Regions from separate parts of the Sinorhizobium sojae CCBAU 05684 genome, predicted to be linked through region 1. Evidence: predicted binding sites of a transcription regulator. Region 1 holds the regulator's gene; each other region holds the start of a gene.
The links. Region 1 encodes PhoB, which activates phosphate uptake and scavenging genes when phosphate is short. Its sites were predicted from a motif close to TGTCATNNANCTGTCAT; they were not measured.
Positions count from the first base shown of each region.

Region 2: SJ05684_RS08330 (UDP-2,3-diacylglucosamine diphosphatase) is a predicted target of PhoB. The motif match lies at 2,627-2,643, and genes of this name have one in related genera.
Region 3: SJ05684_RS03485 (PhoX family protein) is a predicted target of PhoB. The motif match lies at 2,418-2,434, and genes of this name have one in related genera.

Region 1 covers NZ_CP023067.1:123,359-128,215, reverse strand. Annotated here, with positions in the region: gene SJ05684_RS00615 (aspartate aminotransferase family protein) at 8-1,207, opposite strand; gene SJ05684_RS00610 (GcrA family cell cycle regulator) at 1,625-2,143, shown strand; gene phoB (phosphate regulon transcriptional regulator PhoB) at 2,233-2,916, opposite strand; gene phoU (phosphate signaling complex protein PhoU) at 2,979-3,692, opposite strand; gene pstB (phosphate ABC transporter ATP-binding protein PstB) at 3,760-4,542, opposite strand; gene pstA (phosphate ABC transporter permease PstA) at 4,587-4,857, opposite strand, start outside.
Region 2 covers NZ_CP023067.1:1,694,106-1,698,962, reverse strand. Annotated here, with positions in the region: gene SJ05684_RS08335 (NADP-dependent malic enzyme) at 171-2,483, opposite strand; gene SJ05684_RS08330 (UDP-2,3-diacylglucosamine diphosphatase) at 2,693-3,535, shown strand; gene SJ05684_RS08325 (MFS transporter) at 3,645-4,857, shown strand, end outside; gene dgcA (N-acetyl-D-Glu racemase DgcA) at 4,817-4,857, opposite strand, start outside.
Region 3 covers NZ_CP023067.1:716,263-721,119, reverse strand. Annotated here, with positions in the region: gene SJ05684_RS03490 (DUF2339 domain-containing protein) at 1-2,213, opposite strand, end outside; gene SJ05684_RS03485 (PhoX family protein) at 2,495-4,408, shown strand; gene recO (DNA repair protein RecO) at 4,405-4,857, opposite strand, start outside.

The DNA of each region.
Region 1 (4,857 bases):
CGCAGCCTCAAGCGGCGGCTGTGCCGCCTGCGGCCCTCACTGCCTCGGCGGCGCGCTCGACCCGCGCGAGCCCCTCCCTTGCCTCAGCCGCCGTGACGATCAGCGGAGGCAAGAGGCGCAGTACGTTTTCGCCGGCCGGAACCGCGAGCAACCTTTCGGCCCGGATCGCCTTCAGAAGGTCGGTGGAGGGCACTTTCGCCTTGATGCCGAGCATCAGGCCGTCGCCGCGGACCTCTTCGATAACGTCGGGGAAGCGATCCTTGAGCGAAGCGAGCCCTTGGCGGAAGACGAGTGCGACGTCGCGCACATTGTCGAGGAAGCCCTCGGCAAGGACCACGTCGAGCACCGCGTTGCCGACGGCCATCGCCAGCGGATTGCCGCCATAGGTCGAGCCGTGCGTGCCGGCCAACATGCCTGCGGCGGCCGCCTCCGTCGCCAGGCATGCGCCGAGCGGAAAGCCGCCGCCAATCCCCTTGGCGACGGCCATGATGTCGGGCCGGATGCCTGCCCACTCATAGGCGAAGAGCTTGCCGGTGCGGCCCACACCGCACTGCACTTCATCCAGGATCAACATGAGGCCGAATTCGTCGCAGAGGGCACGCAGCTCCTGCAGGAACTCCTTTGACGCCAGACGCACCCCACCCTCGCCCTGGATAGGCTCGACCAGGATCGCCGCGGTCTCGTCGTTGATCGCGCTCTTGACGGCGGCGATGTCCCCGAACGGCACCTGATAGAAGCCGGGCGCCTTCGGTCCGAAGCCTTCGATGTATTTCTGCTGACCGCCGGCGGCGATCGTAGCGATGGTGCGGCCGTGGAAGGCCCCCTCGAACGTGATGATATGGAACCGCTCCGGATGACCCTTGGCGAAATGGTAGCGGCGCGCCGTCTTGATCGCACACTCTAGCGCCTCGGCGCCCGAATTGGTGAAGAACACCCGGTCGGCGAAGGTGACCGCCGTCAGCCGCCGCGCAAGGCTTTCCTGCCCCGGAACGTCATAGAGATTGGAAACGTGCCAGAGTTTCTCCGCCTGGGCCTTCAGCGCCTCGACGAGATGCGGATGGGCATGGCCGAGCGAGTTGACGGCGACTCCGGCGGCGAAATCGAGATAGCGCGTCCCGTCTTCGGCGACCAGCCAGACGCCCTCACCTCGCTCGAAACGCAACGGCGCGCGCAAATAGGTGTCGTAGAGCGGCGTTGTTGCGGCCATTTGGGCTTCTCCTTCCTCGGCATCACTATCGGACTGTTCGATTGTCTGCCTGAAAAAAATCAAAATGCCGCCTTTCGGCGGCGCTGGCACTATTCCTATTTCGCAGCGCAATGTCAACAAAACCAAGGCCTGCGGCCGCTCGGGGAGAGCAGATTCCGTAGTGCGAAAAATTCGCGTCACGGGGCTTGCAAAAATGCAACTATGAGACAGCAAGTTGGGGAAAACTGCGAAATCGATTCGGCGCGATTCCAGCGACTCTTGCCACGGAGTCACCCTGCCGGTAGGTTAAGATTTAATTACTAGACGCATGCGGCGGACCTAGTCACCAAAATGGTTATCGCGTTGTAACTCCAGGTTTTTTCTGGGGGGACGGTGATGGATTCTGCCATCCCAACGCCGAGAACGGGGAGTGCAGATATGAACTGGACGGACGAGCGGGTCGAGAAACTGAAGAAGCTGTGGTCCGAGGGCCTGAGCGCCAGCCAGATTGCGGCGCAATTGGGCGGCGTCAGCCGCAATGCCGTCATCGGCAAGGTACACCGGTTGAGCCTGCCGGGCCGCGCAAAGGCGGGAGGGACCACCACGCCCGCGCGTCCCAAGCGGACGACCTCGGCGCCGCGTGCACCGAACTACGCCGCTCGCGCCGTCACCCGCACTGTCGCCCGCCCTTCCGGTGCGACGGTCCTCAAAGAAGAGGTCGCCGTCGACCTGGTGGCCGAACAGGAATTCGAACTCGCAGCGAATATCGTCGTGCCGATGTCGCGCCGCTTGGAGCTGACGCAGCTCACCGAGCGGACGTGCAAGTGGCCGATCGGTGATCCGCTGAAGGAGGAGTTTCACTTCTGCGGCAACGACTCGCCGGAATCCTCGCCCTATTGCAGCTATCATGCGCGGCTTGCCTACCAGCCTTCGGCGGAACGCCGGCGCATCCGCTGACGTTCGATCTCGAAAAATCTCGATCACGAAGCAACGCTGAAAGGGCCCCACGGGCCCTTTTTTCTTGGCAACTCGCATTGAATTGGAGCCTACCCTTCGAGCGAATAACCGGCGCCGCGCACCGTCCTGATCACGTCGGGCATGTTTGAAAAGTTCAGCGCCTTGCGCAGGCGGCCGACATGGACGTCGACCGTGCGCTCGTCGACGTAGATGTCATGGCCCCAGACGCCGTCTAGCAGTTGTGAGCGGGAGAACACCCGTCCCGGCGAAGACATGAGGAACTCAAGCAGCCGGAACTCCGTCGGTCCGAGCCGGACCTCGCGGCTGCGGCGATGGACGCGATGCGTCTCGCGATCGAGTTCGATGTCGCCGCAGCGAAGCACCGTCGACAGGACCTCCGGTTTGGCGCGCCTGAGCATCGCCTTGACCCGCGCCATCAGTTCCGGCGTCGAAAATGGTTTGACGACATAGTCGTCGGCGCCGGTTGCGAGCCCCCGCACGCGCTCGCTCTCCTCGCCGCGCGCCGTCAGCATGATGATCGGCAAACGCTCCGTTTCCGGCCTTTGTCGGAGCCTGCGGCAAAGCTCGATGCCGGAGACGCCTGGCAACATCCAATCGAGGATCAAGAGGTCGGGCAGCCGTTCCTGCAGGCGGATTTCAGCCTCGTCGCCGCGAAGGATCGTATCGACCTCGAAGCCTTCGGCTTCGAGGTTGTAGCGCAGCAATACGCTCAATGCTTCCTCGTCTTCAACAACAGCTATCTTCGGCAACATCTAAGCTACAACTCCTTGCCTCAATCCATCAGTTGAAAGGCGCCCCCCTCTCCTTCTCCGCTTCAGTCTGTCACCGACCCCATTGTCGCTGTCGTATCGTCCTTCGGCCGCTCGCCCTGCGGCTGGGCACCAGTCGCCATATAGTAGATCGTCTCGGCAATATTGGTCGCATGGTCGCCGATCCGCTCGATGTTCTTGGCGCAGAAAAGAAGATGCGTGCAAGGTGTGATGTTGCGCGGGTCCTCCATCATATAGGTGAGCAATTCCCGGAAAAGCGACGTGTAGATCGCATCGATCTCTTCGTCCCGCTGGCGGATGCTGTTTGCCTTCTCCGGCGAGCGGGAAGCAAAGACGTCAAGTACTTCCTTGAGCTGGACCAGAGCGAGTTCGGCCAGATGCTCAAGGCCCCGCGCGAGCTTGCGCGGAATTCCAGAGCCGGCTACCGCGATCACGCGCTTCGCCGTGTTCTTGCCAAGATCGCCGACGCGCTCCAGGTCGGCCGCAATGCGGATGGAGCCCATGATTTCGCGCAGGTCCGCGGCCATGGGCTGGCGCTTGGCTATGGTGACGATCGCCTTCTCGCCGATCTGGCGTTCGGCCTCGTCGAGCATGGCATCGTCCGAAATGACCTTCTGGGCGAGCGCCAAGTCGGAATTGACCAGTGCCCGCACGGAGTCGGCCACCATTTGCTCGGCCAGCCCACCCATCTCGGAGATACGGCGCGTGAGATACTTCAACTCTTCGTCGAAGGCGGACATGATGTGTGGATGAGTCATCTTCTATTCCTCGGGAACGCGCTCGATCGGTTCCAACAGGTTAGCGGGCGTATGCGAGCGGTTCCGCTTAGCCGAACCGGCCCATGATGTAGTCCTGCGTGCGTTGGTCGTCCGGATTGGTGAAGATCTTATCGGTGTCGTCCACTTCAACCAGATTGCCAAGGTGGAACATCGCCGTACGCTGCGACACGCGTGCCGCCTGCTGCATCGAGTGGGTTACAATAACGATGGTGAAGTTCTCGCGAAGCTCGTGGATCAGTTCCTCGACCTTGGCGGTGGCGATCGGATCAAGTGCCGAGCAGGGTTCATCCATGAGGATGACTTCCGGGCTGACGGCGACGGCGCGAGCAATGCAAAGGCGCTGCTGCTGGCCGCCGGAGAGGCCGGTACCCGGAGCGTCCAGGCGATCCTTCACTTCGTTCCAAAGGCCGGCTTTCTGAAGGGCGGAGGCGACAATGTCATCGAGGTCCGACTTCCTGGAGGCCAGGCCGTGTATGCGTGGACCGTAGGCGACGTTTTCGTAGATCGACTTCGGGAAGGGGTTCGGCTTCTGGAAGACCATGCCGACCTTGGCGCGCAACTGCACCGGATCCACCTTCGGATCGTAGATATCTTCGCCGTCAATTGCGATATGGCCCTCGACCCGGCAACTGCTGATCGTGTCGTTCATCCGATTGATGCACCGCAGGAAGGTCGACTTGCCGCAACCGGACGGGCCGATGAAGGCGGTTACGGAGCGGGGATGTATCTCGATGTCGACGTCCTTAATGGCGTGTTTGTCGCCATAATAGACCTGCACACCGCGGGCGGAAATCTTCGATGGGTTCATGGTGGCAGCCTTCGTCTTCATCGTCGTAGTCATAGCGGACATATTGTTCATCATAGCGCTCCTTTCTACCAGCGACGCTCGAAGCGGCGGCGAAGTATGATTGCAATCAAGTTCATTGCGACCAGGAACACCAGCAGCACGATGATTGCACCCGAAGCACGCTCCACGAAGGCAGGGTCGCCGCGCTGCGTCCAGTTATAGACCTGAACCGGCAAGGCGGAAGCCGGGTCGAAAAAGCCTTCCGGCGGCGCTGCGGGATATTCGCGAACGAAGGCGACCATGCCGATCAGCAGCAGCGGTGCCGTTTCGCCGAGGGCCTGGGCAAGACCGATGATC
Region 2 (4,857 bases), 1.6 Mb from region 1:
TGCGCGATTGCTGAAACAGCGATCGCTTCGACAAAGATGATCGCAGACCTAACAGATCTGAGATCATCTCGCGCGATTGGAAGGCGCTGAGACGGGAACCTGCTGGAGAAAAGGAGGGACTTCCTCGTCCTCCCTACGGCGCCGCGCGTCTCTCAGACGCGTAAAGGTCGCTATGCGGGATGGCTTGCCTCCACGACGGCGAGTGCGGCCATGTTGACGACGCCGCGCGACGTCACCGAGGGCGAAAGGATGTGCGCCGGCAGGGCCGATCCCAGGAGGATCGGGCCCACATGGAGGCTGTCCGTCATCGTCTTGACCACACCGAGCGTGATGTTTGCGGCATCGAGATTGGGGAAGACGAGCAGGTTGGCTTCCCCTTTCAGCGTGCTGTTCGGCATTACCCGCTGGCGCAGGATTTCGGAAATCGCCGAGTCGCCGTGCATCTCGCCATCCAGCTCGAGGTCCGGGGCAAGCTCGCGCACGAGCCGGAGCGCCGCACGCATCTTGGAGGCACTTTCGGAATCGCGCGAGCCGAAGTTCGAATGCGATACGAGCGCGGCGCGCGGGGTGATGCCGAAGCGGCGAATTTCGCCGGCGGCCATCACCGTCGTTTGGGCAATCTCTTCGGCGCTGGGATCATAGCTGACATAGGTGTCGGTGAAGAAGGTGGCGCCACGTTGCGAGATCAGGAGGCTAAGGGCGGAGAAATCATGGACGCCCGGTTTCTTGCCGATGATCTGGGATACGTCGCGCAAGTGTTTGCTGTAGCGCCCTTCGACGCCGCAGATCAGCGAATCCGCTTCCCCGCGCTTGACTGCGAGGGCCCCGATTACCGTCGTGTTGGTACGCACGATCGTACGCGCGGCCTCCGGAATGACGCCGAGGCGGCCGACAAGGTTGAAATAGTCGTCGACATAGTCGCGGTAACGCGGGTCGCCTTCGGGGTTCACCACTTCGAAGTCGACATCGGGCCGGATACGCAGGCCATAGCGGCGCAGCCGCGTCTCGATGATCTGCGGACGGCCGATCAGGATCGGCTGGGCGGTGCTTTCCTCGAGCAGAACCTGGGCGGCGCGCAGCACCCGCTCATCCTCGCCCTCGGCAAAGATGACACGGTTCTTCACGGCATTCTTTGCGGCGGCGAAGACCGGCTTCATGATGAAGCCGGACCGGAAGACGAAGCGATTGAGCTTGTCGAGATAGGCGTCGAAGTCCTGGATCGGACGGGTTGCAACGTCGGTTTCGGCGGCGGCCCTGGCGACGGCTGGAGCGATCCTGAGGATCAGCCGCTGATCGAAGGGCGAGGGAATCAGATAATCGGGTCCGAATACCGGCGTTTCGCCGGAATAGGCGCGGGCGGCAACGTCGGACGGTTCCTCGCGCGCAAGACCGGCAATAGCCCGCACGGCCGCCAATTTCATCTCTTCGTTGATGGTGCGCGCGCCGCAATCGAGCGCGCCGCGGAAAATATAGGGGAAGCAGAGGACGTTGTTGACCTGGTTCGGATAGTCGGAACGGCCGGTGCAGATCATCGCGTCCGGGCGTGCGGCGCGGGCGACTTCCGGCATGATTTCCGGCGTCGGATTGGCGAGCGCCATGATCAGCGGCTTCTCGGCCATTTGCGCCAGCAGCTCGGGCTTGAGCACGCCGGCGGCCGAAAGGCCGAGGAAGACGTCGGCGCCGCCGATGCTGTCGGCAAGCACGCGATTGTCGCTCTCCTGCGCGTAGACGGACTTCCACTCGTCCATCAGCGCTTCGCGGCCCTTATAGACAAGACCTTCGATGTCATGGACCCAGATGTTCTCGCGTTTCGCGCCAAGCGTCACGAGCAGGTTGAGGCATGCAAGCGCGGCAGCGCCCGCGCCGGAGGCGACGATCTTCGCCTTGGCGATGTCCTTGCCGGCAAGTTCCAGCCCGTTCAGGACGGCGGCGGCGACGATGATGGCGGTGCCGTGCTGGTCATCGTGGAAGACGGGGATATCCATCATCTCGCGCAGGCGACGCTCCACCTCGAAGCATTCGGGTGCCTTGATGTCCTCGAGATTGATGCCGCCGAAGGTCGGCTCGAGCGCGGAGACGACATCGACCATGCGCTCGACGGTGGGCGCGTCGATCTCGATGTCGAAGACGTCGATGCCGGCGAACTTCTTGAAGAGAACGGCCTTGCCTTCCATGACCGGCTTGGAGGCGAGGGGGCCGATATTGCCAAGGCCGAGTACGGCTGTGCCGTTCGAGATGACGGCGACGAGATTGCTGCGCGCGGTGAAGTCGGCGGCGGTTTCCGGATTGTCCCTAATGGCGAGGCAGGGGGCGGCGACCCCGGGCGAATAGGCCAGCGCCAGGTCACGCTGATTGCCGAGCGGCTTGGTCGGCTGGATCTCGAGTTTGCCGGGGCGAGGATAGCGGTGAAAGAAGAGTGCCTGCTGGTCGATATCGCCGCTCTCCGGCACCGATTGGGATTTCGCTTTGTCGCCCGTGGTCATACCTTGCTTCCTCGATTCCTGCATGCTGGCCTTTTGGCACGATTTGCGCGCGACGTATAGTTTTTCGCTTTCAGTCATTTCCATGTCGGTGTCGGGCAAGAATGACCGGTTGCCCATGCCGGAATGGCGCAAGCAGCGGTCCGTGTCATCTTCCTGAAACACGAGTCTGGTTTTGACGGGGCAAATGGCTCTAGCAAGACGAGGCTCGCATGGCAGCGGCAGCGGTATCGGAACCGAATCCCGTCCGGAAATTGCGCACGCTCTTCATTTCCGACCTTCACCTCGGCTCGAAAGCAGCCAGGACGGAATACCTGCTCGATTTCCTGCGCCACCACGACGCCGAAACCATCATCCTCGTCGGCGATATCGTCGACGGCTGGCGGCTGAAACGGAACTGGTATTGGCCGCAGCAGTGCAACGACGTCATCCAGAAGCTCCTGCGCAAGGCGCGCAAGGGTACGCGTATCATCTACGTTCCCGGCAACCACGATGAGTTCATGCGTGACTTTCCCGGAATGCACTTCGGTGGCATCGAGGTCGCACAGCGGCATATGCATCGGGGTGCCGACGGGCGGAATTATCTCGTGCTGCATGGCGACGAATTCGACGTAGTCGTGCGCAACGCTCGGGTGCTCGCCTATCTTGGCGACTGGGCCTACGACATGGCGATCGCCATCAACATCGGCCTTGCTGCGATCCGCCGCCGGCTCGGCATGCCCTATTGGTCGTTCTCATCCTGGGCCAAGCTGCAGGTCAAGCATGCGGTGAATTTCATCGGCGAGTTCCAGAAGGTCGTGGCCGAGGAGGCGCTCCGCCACCAGGCTCAGGGCGTCATCTGCGGCCATATTCACCACGCGGTGATCGAGGATGTCGGCGGCATCCGCTACATCAATACCGGCGACTGGGTCGAGAGCTGCACGGCGATCGCCGAGCACCACGACGGTACGATGGAACTGATCATCTGGCACAGGCTGCGCGGCAGTGCGGCAAACACGGGAAGCGCGAGCGGGGTCGATCTGCCCTTGTCCGTTCCGGCGCAGCAGGCGGCCTGACTACGCACCGGCGTCTGTCCCCGTACGGAAGTGCCTGTAGCGAAAACTAGCGGATGGTGCGCCGCGAGGCGGTTGTGCTACAGCTGGCACACAGCCATCAGGTCCTCCCATGATTCCCGCATCTGCGCCCCCGGTTCTGGGGCCACCTCCGCGCCATTTCGCGCTTCGCCTCGCGCTGCTGTTTTGCGCTCCGTTGATCGTCAACGGCTTCGCCATGCCGTATTTTCCGGTCTGGCTCAGCACGCTTTCGCTGAGCGATTTCGAGATCGGCGTGGTGCTCGCCGTGCCGATGTTCATCCGCGTCATCACGGCGCCGCTTGCGGGCGTGCTCGCTGACCGGCTCGGAGAGCGCACGATCGTGCTCATCTGGTCCGGCTGTCTGTCGCTTGCGACCGCTTTCATCCTCTTCTTCGCGCACAGCTTCTGGCCCGTGCTCGTGATCTATGCGCTGCAGTCGGCGGTCTATTCGCCCTATTTGCCGATCGTCGAGGCGATCGCGCTGTCGGGGGTGCGCCGCTGGGGGTTCGATTATGCGCATATGCGCGTCTGGGGATCGATCGCCTTTATCGGCGCGACCATGCTTGGCGGCTGGATGACAGGCCTCATCGGCGGCGCCATGGTGTTGCCGGCGATGGCGGTCGGCTTCGGGCTGACGATCGTGATGGCCCTTGCCGCGCCGCGGATCGGACGGCCCCGCCGACCATCACCGATCACGGCCATCACCGAGCCGCCGCCACAGTCGCTGCGTCAGTCAGACCTGCAACTGCTCCTCATCGGTGTGACGCTCGTCAACAGCAGCCATGCGATGCTCTATGCCTTTTCGGCCATCTACTGGCAGAGCATCGGCTACAGCGGCACGCAGATCGGCATCCTCTGGAGCGCCGGCGTAGCTGCGGAAGTGCTCATGTTCTTCTTCGCCAGAAGGATCATCCGGCGCTTCAGCGTCTGGGCGATGATCTTTTCCGGCTGTCTCCTGGCGGTGGCGCGCTGGCTGATTTTCCCGATGGAGCTGGGCTTCTCCGGCTACTTCATTCTCCAATGCTTCCACGCCTTCACCTTTGCGATCATGCATACCGGCATGCAGCACAAGCTCGTGGAGCGTGTCAGCGAGGAGCAGGAGGCCTCGGCGCAGGGGCTCTACTTCTTCTACACCGGCATGTTCACGGCGATCTTCACCTTTCTGTCAGGTTACTTCTACGCCTGGTTCGGCGTCGCCGGTTTCTATTCGATGGCGGTCGTCGCGCTGACCGGCTCCTGCTTCGCGTTTGCCGGCTGGTACCTTCAGCCCCAAAGGCTCGGCTCGGGCGGGAAGACGAGCGAGG
Region 3 (4,857 bases), 590 kb from region 1:
ATCGAGACAGTTCCAAGCGCCATGCCGCCGTAGCGGAAGACCATGCTCGGCGACCTGCCATCGAGGATCATCAGGATGCCGGAGGCGCCGATGGCGAGCAGCGTATAGATCGACTGCTCGCCCAGCGTCGGAGCGGAACTGTCGAGCACGCCGCCATTCATCGCATGGCGCACCAGGATCGCAAGCGTCAGGAGCACGAAGAGGGACGCCAGCGCCTGCAGGAGGTTCACCACGCGCCTGTCCCGCGCGTTCCGCAGGACATAGGCGCAGGCGACGAGCAGCAGGGCCGGCATGCCGTAACCCGGCAAAAGCGCGTTGAAGACGGGCGTGGTGCCAAGGCTGCCCGGGCCGACGATCGTCGGCTCCCAGGCAATCCGCGCAAGCACGACGACGGCGGAAGCCGCGGTCACCCAGGGCAGGATCGGCCAGGCGCGAAGGCGGGTCGCGAAGCTGTATCCCGCCCCGAGAAGCGCGATGGCAAGCGTCGTGACGAGACCGTCCGTCCAGGCATGGAGACCGATGACGAAAAGGCCGAAGGATCCGAGGACCAGGAGGGCGGCGGCGGTATCGACGCCGTCGCTCGCTTCGACGCGGCGACGATAGAGCCATTCGGCGAGTGCCAGGAGAGAAAGGCCGCCGGGGAAAGCGGCAAGCCCATGCGCCAAGTCGAAGGCAAATGTGCCCGTCATCAGGAAGGACATGCCGACAAGAGCATTCGGCACGCCTGCGGCAAGGCCGGCCCAGAGGATGGCGAACTGCCGCTCCACCAGGAGCCGCCCGGCAAGAACCGCGGCTGCAAGCAACGGGAACAACGCCGCCAGGATCATCGCCGTCAGCATCGCTACGCGGCCCGGGATGACGATCTCCGGTGAGGACGCCGGCGGGTCGAGATAGGCGAGAACGCCGCTGAACGCGGTCAGACTCCAGGTGCCGGCGACCGCGGCGAAGGCGGCAAGCAGCGCCGCGTAAACCGCCGTCCCCCGCAAGGCCCCGACTGCGGCAAGAACCGCCGTCACGATCACGAACTCGGCAACCGGGAAACGCGCGGCTTCGACCGCCGGGCTGACGAAGAGGAGCGCCAGAACCGCGGCGACGACGGCTGCCGAGACAGTGATCGCCGCACGGGGCGGCGCAAACAGCCGCTCCCAGGGGCCCGCGACGCCGACCGCCGGGTCCGTCGTATCGAAAGGCTCGCGGGGCAGGTTGCCGGGCCAGACGAGCCCGATGCCGGCGATCATCACCAGAAGGGCGAATGCGACCGGCGGAGCATCGAAGGGCGCTTCGAGCGTGGTATAGGCAAGCCCCCAAAGGCCAAGACCCGCATTGGCGAGCGTCGGCACGACCGTCCATTGCCTAAAGCGCGAGGCAAGGAGCGTCGCGAGCCACGCGATCGAGAGGAAGCCGAACAGGACCCAGGGCCGAGGCTCGCCGCTCGAGACGAACAGTGGCGTCAGGAGCGATGCGAGTAGCCCAAGCCCGGCAAGTGCCTGTCCATGCAGCAGCGACAGGCCGACCGTTGCAAGCGAGATCAACGCCAACAGCACGAAGGCCGTGGCCGTGCCGATGTATGCGTAGATGCCATGGGCCGCATAGGCGACGCCGAACAGCGTTACGGCACCGGCAGCCGTCAGTACGCCGGGGATCATGGCGTTGCGGAAGCGGTCGGCGATCGCCGGCACCGCCCGTCGCCGGATGACCTCGCCCGTGAAACCAAGCAGGAGGCCGAAGGCGGCGGCAAGCGTCAGGCGAACGGCCGGGCTCAGCAGTCCCGCCTCGATCGAATATTGCACGAGGAAGTAGCCGCCAAGCGCAAGTGCGAGCCCGCCGACCCAGACCGGCCATCGCCCGCCGATCCGGCTTTCGAAGCTCTCACGCGACGCTGCCGCAATCGGCGCGGCCGCAGCTGCAGTCGCATCACTGGTGGTACCGCCCGAGCTCCCGTCGTCCGCCGCGGCGTCGCTGAATATGCGCGCGCCCTCTCGCGCCTGCGACCACGGTCCGGCGGCGAGCGCTTCCTCCGGCTCGGAACCGGCAGGAGCGTCCGACGGATCCTCGGCGACGGACGGCAGACCCGGTGTTTCCTTTTTGGCGAGCCGGGCGATCTCCGCTTTCAGGCTCACGATTTCGGCGTCGAGCCGCTCCGCGGTTCTGCGACCTCCGAGGAAGGCGGCTAGTGCCAGGACAAAGGCTACAACGGAAAGGATTTCGAGCATGGGTTCCCCGACACCACCATGGTTCATGAACGATTGGCACAGGTCGGCGCCATATGCCAGAGGAGTTCATCACGCTTGAACAGTAATCTCTTCCGCAACTTTCGGTTGGCGGGCTGCGCCGCATGGATGACGCCGCAACGCTCGTCGTTTTTGATGATCATGGCCGTCTGAACCCGTGACGTTGCTCCGTCATGTGGTCGCTTCCGTCATATGAATGTAATTTAACGGCGATACGCCCCGTCCTTGGACCTGTTCCGAAAAGCAACGAATGGAGAAAAGCCATGACCGACATCGACAAGAGCAAGCTGTCCTGGGACGAATGGGACGAACTGCAGAATCCGCCTCCGGCTGAAACCGATTTCGACCGAATCGTCGAAGCGGCCGTTTCGCGCCGCGGCTTTCTTGGCGGTGTTCTCGCCTTCGGATCCGCCGCTGCCGCCATGGGCACGCTCGGCAATCTGCTGAACTCCACTTCCGCGCGGGCTCAGGAAGCAGCTTCCCGCTTCCCGTTCAAGCCGGTTCCGATCGCCACCGATAGTACGATTCACGTTCCGGAAGGCTATTCTTGGAGGCCGCTTGCGAAATGGGGCCAGCCGCTGTTTTCGAATGTTCCGGATATCGATCCGGCCAACGGCGTCAGTGTCGAGAACTCCGATAAGGTCTTCGGCGAAAACACCGATGGCATGGAGCTGTTCGCTATCGGTGGCAAGCAGGTCATTGCCGTCAACCACGAATACGTCAACAACAAAGCCAATCTTCCGAAAAATGATAAGGGCATGCCCAAGAGCGCCGACGACGTGAAGATTCTGCAGAACATGCAGGGAGTCACCGTCATGGAAGTCGTCGAAGGTGAGAACGGCTGGGAAATCGTGCTCGACAGCCCGTTCAACCGCCGGATTACCCATCTGACTCCGATGAAGATTTCTGGTCCGGCCGCCGGCTCCGACCTTCTCAAGACCGAAGCTGATCCGAACGGCACCGACTGTCTCGGGACCTTCAACAATTGCGGCGCGGGCAGGACCCCCTGGGGCACCTATCTCACCTGCGAGGAAAATTTCAACGGCTATTTCGGTTCCACCGACCCGACCTTCGCCATGCCCGACGACTACAAGCGCTACGGCATCTCAGCGGAAACCCGCTATGGCTATGAGGCCTTCGATCCCCGTTTCGACGTCTCCAAGAATCCGAACGAACCGCGCCGCGCCGGCTACATCGTCGAAATCGATCCATCGGACGCTTCGTCGACCCCGATCAAGCGCACCGCTCTCGGCCGTATCAAGCATGAAAACGCCGCTGTCGTCATCGCACGCGACGGTCGCGTGGTCGTCTACATGGGCGACGACGAACGTGGCGAATTCCTTTACAAATATGTCTCGAACGGCATCTACGTTCCGGGCGGCGACACCTCCAAGCTGCTCGACGAAGGCACGCTCTATGTCGCCAAGTTCTCCGACGACGGCAATGGCGAATGGCTGGCCCTCACCCTGGAAACTACGGGCATGAAGATGGACGAGATATACGTGTTCACCCGACAGGCCGCCTCAAAGGTCGGCGCCACCACCATGGATCGACCGGAATGGGTCGCCGTCAACCCGGTCGCGATCGAAGCCTATTGCGCGCTCACCAACAACAGCCGCCGCGGCGAAGTGAAAGATGGCAAGCTGCGCACCAATGCCGGCGGCGACGAAATGACGGTCGGTGGCCCGAATCCGCGCGAAAAGAACGAATATGGCCAGATCGTCCGCTGGTATCCGGACAACGAGGACCATGCCGGCGGCAATTTCAAATGGGACCTGTTCGTCATGGCCGGCAATCCGGACGTCCACAAGGGCGGCGCCTATGCCGGTTCGTCCAACATCAACTCCGGCAACATGTTCAACTCGCCGGACGGCATGATGTTCGACACCACCGGCCTCCTTTGGATCCAGACCGACGGTGAAGACTCCAACGAGGGCGAGTTCCTTGGCCAGGGCAACAACCAGATGCTAGCGGGCGATCCTGCCACCGGCCGCATCGAGCGCTTCCTCACCGGGCCGAAGGGTGCCGAAGTCACCGGCGTGACCTGGTCCGCCGACAAACGCACGATGTTCGTCGGCATCCAGCACCCGGACGCACCTTTCCCGGACGGCGAAGGCAAGCTGCCGCGCTCGACCGTGATCGCCATCAAACGCGACGACAACGCCCTGATCGGCTAACCGACCGGTGGAACAATCTGAGGCGCCGACTTCGGCGCCTCTCTGAACGCCTTCAGCGTCGCTTGGACGAAGCCGTCGCGCGCGGAAGATGCATCGATGCCGCGCGGTTCATAGACATGGCGGTTCAGGAAATGGGCGGTGAGACGGAACGCCGCCGCCAGGCCGTCATGATCGGCCGCGTTCCGGCTACCGGACAAAAAGGCCGGAAGGGCGAGCATGCGCTCGGCATAGGGGGCACCCGCGTCACTGCTGACCGCGCGACCCGATTTCGGCGACACATAGACGAGTTCGTCGCGCCTGCCCGTTGCCGCACATTCCGAAAGATCGAGCCCGAAGCCGAGATCGTTCAGGACCGCCAGTTCGAAGCGCACGAAGAGTTCGCCGGCGTCCGCCGGGTCCTGCAAGTGGTCGACGATGACGGCAAGCGCCTCGTAGAGATGCGGATGCGG